One region of the Kitasatospora sp. NPDC056531 genome, then DNA from elsewhere that is predicted to be linked to it. Evidence: riboswitches for the same ligand, from Rfam matches in the RefSeq annotation. Region 1 holds a riboswitch; the other holds the start of a gene.
The links. Region 1 has a riboswitch for S-adenosylmethionine ahead of ACFQ87_RS04850 (aminotransferase class V-fold PLP-dependent enzyme). Riboswitches for the same ligand answer to the same signal wherever they lie in the genome.
Positions count from the first base shown of each region.

Region 2: it holds a riboswitch for S-adenosylmethionine, as region 1 does, so the genes downstream of both, thrC (threonine synthase) here and ACFQ87_RS04850 (aminotransferase class V-fold PLP-dependent enzyme) in region 1, are expected to answer to the same signal.

Region 1 covers NZ_JBHTTU010000003.1:11,422-13,801, forward strand. The annotation lists gene ACFQ87_RS04850 (aminotransferase class V-fold PLP-dependent enzyme) at 1-1,377, opposite strand, end outside; SAM riboswitch class IV at 1,429-1,546, opposite strand; gene trpD (anthranilate phosphoribosyltransferase) at 1,690-2,380, opposite strand, start outside.
Region 2 covers NZ_JBHTTU010000034.1:71,271-73,650, forward strand. The annotation lists gene ACFQ87_RS26050 (trehalose-6-phosphate synthase) at 1-157, opposite strand, end outside; gene ACFQ87_RS26055 (glucosyl-3-phosphoglycerate synthase) at 196-1,200, opposite strand; SAM riboswitch class I at 1,345-1,477, shown strand; gene thrC (threonine synthase) at 1,495-2,380, shown strand, end outside.

The sequences.
Region 1 (2,380 bases):
GCCCTCGCGACGCCCCCTGTCGATCTGCACGGTCGCCACGCAACGGCCGCCCTCGTTGCGGTAGTTCCAGGCCGCGCCGTCCGTGACCAGCTCGCGGACGGCGGTCAGGAACCGCTCGACGTGCTCGTCCGGAGTCCCGGCGCCGAAGCTCACCCGGATCGCGTTCAGGCTTCGCTCGCCCGGCAGCGAGGGCTCGGGCGCCCCGCACTCGGACGGCGGGACGTCCTCGTCGCCGAGCAGGGTGCGAACCAGCGGGTGCGCGCAGAACAGCCCGTCGCGCACCCCGATGCCGTACTCGGCGGACAGCGCGGCCGAGAAGTGCGAGCTGTTCCAGCCCTGCACGACGAAGGACAGCACACCCACCCGGGCCGAGCCTGCCCCGAACAGGTTCAGCACCTTGACCTGCGGGATCTCCGCCAGCCCCGCCGTCAGCCGCTCGACCAGCTGCCGCTCCCGGGCCTCCAGCGCGTCGAAGCCGGCCTCGGTCAGCGCCCGGCAGGCCGAGGCGATCGCGTAGGCGCCGATGACGTTCGGCGAGCCGGCCTCGTGCCGGGCCGGGCCGGTGTGCCACTGGACGGCCACCGAGCCGTCCACCTCTCGCGCCACCGTCCGGGTCGCCCCGCCACCGGCCAGGTACGGCTGGGCCGCGTCCAGCCAGTCGGAGCGCCCGGCCAGCACCCCGGCGCCGAACGGCGCGTACAGCTTGTGGCCGGAGAAGGCGATCCAGTCGACGTCCAGCTCGCGCACCGAGACCCGGTGGTGCGGGGCCAGCTGGGCGGCGTCCAGCACCACCCGGGCGCCGTGCCGGTGCGCGGTCCCGGTCAGCTCGGCGACCGGCCACAGCTCGCCGGTCACATTGGAGGCGCCGGTGACGCACAGCAGCTTCGGCCCCTCGGGCGCCGCGGCCAGTGCGGCGTCCAGTGCGGCCACCGCCTCGGCCCGCGAGCGCGGCGCCCGCAGGTAGCTGACCTCCAGCCCGGCGTGCGCCCAGGGCAGCAGCGAGGCGTGGTGCTCGGTCTCGAAGGCGAACACCCGGGTGCCGGCCGGCACGGCGGCGGCCAGCAGGTTGAGCGAGTCGGTGGTGGCGCGGGTGAAGACCACCTGGTCGCCCTCGCGCAGGTCGAGGAACTCGGCGACGGTCCGGCGACTCTGCTCGAACAGGTCGGTGGAGAGCTGGGAGAGGTACCCGGCGCCGCGGTGCACGCTGCCGTAGTACGGCGCGTAGGCGGCGACGTCGTCCCACACCCGCTGGAGCGCCGGCGCGCTGGCGGCGTAGTCGAGCGCCGCGTAGCCGACCTTCTCCCCGCTGGCCAGCGGGACCAGGACGTCGTGGCCCAGGACGGCGAGCGGCGCGCAGATTTCGGTGGAGATGGGCATGAGGATGCACTCCTTCAGGGATGAGGGACCCCGGGAGTGCTAGTCGTCGGGCGTCCGCGCTTGTCGCACGGACGGTTTGCCGAGCGACCCGGTCCTCACCCAGGGCACCCCGCCACGGACGGAGGGTTGCCGGACAGCAAGCTGGGGCTTGACGCTGTCACTCATGACCTGGCCAAGACTCTAGGTCGCGTCCGTCGGGTGGTCAAACAGTCATCCACCATCCGGACGGCGTTCTCGCCCGCTCGCGTGTGCTCGGGGCGGGCGCGCGAAGGGCCCGCACCGGCGAACCGGTACGGGCCCTCAACTTCCGCCTCAGCTACGACTGGTGGCATCCGCCCAGCGCCGCAGCAGGTCCCGCGCGGCGCCCGAGTCGATCGCCTCCGCCGCCCGCGCCATGCCCGCGGCGAGCTGCTCCGTCAGCGGCGCGTCGCCCAGGTCGAGCGCCACCAGCGCCGCCGCGGTGTTCAGCAGCACGGCGTCCCGCACCGGCCCGTGCTCCCCGGCCAGCAGCCTGCGCGCGACCTCGGCGTTGTAGGCGGCGTCCGCCCCGCGCAGCGCCTCGATGCCGACCAGCTCGATGCCGACGTCCCGCGGGTCGAAGGAGGTCTCGGTGACCACCCCGTCGCGCACCAGCCACACCTGCGAGGTGGTGGTGATGGTCAGTTCGTCCAGCCCGTCGTCGCCGCGGAACACCAGCGCGGTCGCCCCGCGCCGGGCGAGCACCCCGGCGATCAGCCCGGCGAGCCGGGTGTCGAAGCAGCCGATCGCGTGCGAGGTGACCTTGGCCGGGTTGGTCAGCGGGCCGAGGATGTTGAAGGCGGTCGGCACCCCGAGGTCGCGCCGCGCCGTGGCGGCGTGCCGCATCGAGGGGTGGAACTTCGCCGCGAAGCAGAAGGTGAGCCCGACCTCCTCGGCCACCTCGGCCACCCGGCGGGCCGACAGGTCCAGCGCCACCCCGAGCTTCTCCAGCACGTCCGAGGAGCCGCTGGTGGAGGAGGCCGAC
Region 2 (2,380 bases), on a different contig from region 1:
CGATCGCGGAGAGGCCGGAGACGAGGCCTCCGCCGCCGCGGCGCAGGGTCAGCGTGCCGTCGTCGGCGGTGCTGAAGGACACCGGTCCCCGGTTGGAGGCCACCAGGACGGGGGCGGTGCCGGTCGCGCTCGAACGTTCGGTCGTGAGATCGCCCATGGTTGGTACGTTGCCGGGGGTCTGGGTTGGCAAACGTTTCAATGGCGGGCCGCGTACTCGGGCACGGTGTGCATCGGGGGGCGTTCCAGGGCGGTCACCGGGTGGCTGTGGGCGGTGAAGGCGCGGGTTTCCGGGTCGCGGGTGAACTGGGTGAGGTGGGGGTGGACCAGGTCGGCGGAGGCCTTGAGGCGGTGGGTGCGGTCGAGGCGTTCCAGGGCGGTGCGGTAGATGGTGGCGGCCATCCGGCCGAGGGCCTGGCCGTCCTGGTGGCGGTGGTGTCGGACGCCGACGTCGACCTGGGCCAGGGCGTCCAGGCCGACCAGCTCCAACGCGTCGACCAGGAGGCCGAGTTCGACGCCGTAGCCGGTGGGGAACGGCAGCCGTTCGAGTAGTGAGCGGCGGGCCGCGTACTCGCCGCCGAGGGGCTGGACGAAACCGGCGAGCTCCGGCCAGTGGAGGTTGAGCAGGGGGCGGGCGACGAGTTCGGTGACCCGGCCGCCGCCGGCGGGGAGGATCGCGCCGGAGTCTGTTTCGAGGGGGCGGTCGTACATGGCCTTGACCAGCTGGATGTCGGGTTCGGTGAGCAGGGGCCCGAGGATGCCGGAGACGAAGGCGGGGTCGAACTCGCGCAGGTCGGCGTCGACGAAGCAGACGATGTCGCCGTGGGTGACCAGCAGCGAGCGCCAGAGCACCTCGCCCTTGCCGGGGACGGCGGGCAGCCGGGGCAGGATGGCGTCCCGTTGTTCCACCCGGGCGCCGGCCTCGGCGGCGACGGTGGCGGTGGCGTCGGTGGAACCGGAGTCGAGTACGACCAGTTCGTCGACCAGAGGAATCCGGTCCATCAGTTCGCGCCGGACGGTGCGGACGATGTCGCCGACGGTGGCCTCCTCGTCGAGCGCGGGGAGGACGACGCTGACGGTCTGCCGGGTGCGCCGCTTGGCCTCCAGCAGGGTGTGAACCGGCCGGTCGGCCGCGCTCCACGAGCGGCGGTGCAGCCAGGACGCCGCCTGCGGGAGGAGTGCGGGGGTCGGTTCGGCGGGCACGGTGAATCTCCTCGGCGAGGTCGGGTGGAACGGGCCATCTCGCTTGGCGGACGGTCCCTTTCAGGTTTGACGCCTTCGGATACAGTCTTCGTACAGCGGTCGGACCTTCGCACGCCGGGGTCGCCGCTGAACCACAACTTCACAAGCTCATCCAGAGGGACTGAGGGAACGGCCCGTTGACGTCCCGGCAACCTTCTCGCTCGGCTGTCTTCAGGCCCCGGCGGGACAGGTGCCAATTCCGGCCTGTGGCGCGACCGTGTCACGGGGAAGATGAGGAGAGAGGCCTCCGCCATCATGGCTATCGACACTGTCGCACCCTCCCCCAGCCTTCGGCCGGGGGGACCCCCACCGGTTGACCTCGGCCCCGCCGCCGCCCTGTCCTGTCGGGAGTGCGGCACCCGCTTCCCGCTCGGCCCCAGCTTCGCCTGCCTGGAGTGCTTCGGGCCGCTGGAGATCGCGTACGAGTTCGGGAGCGGGCGCGCCGAGGAGCTGCGCAAGCGGATCGAGGCCGGTCCTGCCTCCATCTGGCGTTACGCGCCGCTGCTGCCGGTGCCGGCCGACGTGGCGTCCAAGCCGAATCTGAACCCGGGGTGGACCCCGCTGGTGAAGGCGGACAACCTGGGCCGGGAGCTCGGGTTCACCGCTCCGCTGCACGTGAAGGACGACTCCGGGAACCCGACGCACTCCTTCAAGGACCGGGTGGTGGCCTGCGCCATCGAGGCGGCGCGGGCGTTCGGGTACACCACGCTGTCCTGCTCCTCGACCGGCAACCTGGCCGGCGCGGTGGGCGCGGCGGCGGCCCGGGCCGGGTTCCGGTCCTGCGTCTTCATCCCGCACGACCTGGAGCAGGGCAAGGTCGTGATGGCCGGGGTGTACGGCGGCGAGCTGGTGGGCATCGACGGCAACTACGACGACGTGAACCGCTTCTGCTCGGAGCTGATCGGGGACCCGGCCGGCGAGGGCTGGGGTTTCGTGAACGTCAACCTGCGTCCGTACTACGGCGAGGGCTCCAAGACGCTGGCGTACGAGATCTGCGAGCAGCTCGGCTGGCGGCTGCCGGAGCAGATCGTCATCCCGATCGCCTCGGGCTCGCAACTGACGAAGATCGACAAGGGGCTGCAGGAGCTGATCAAGCTCGGTCTGGTGGAGGACCGGCCCTACCGGATCTTCGGCGCCCAGG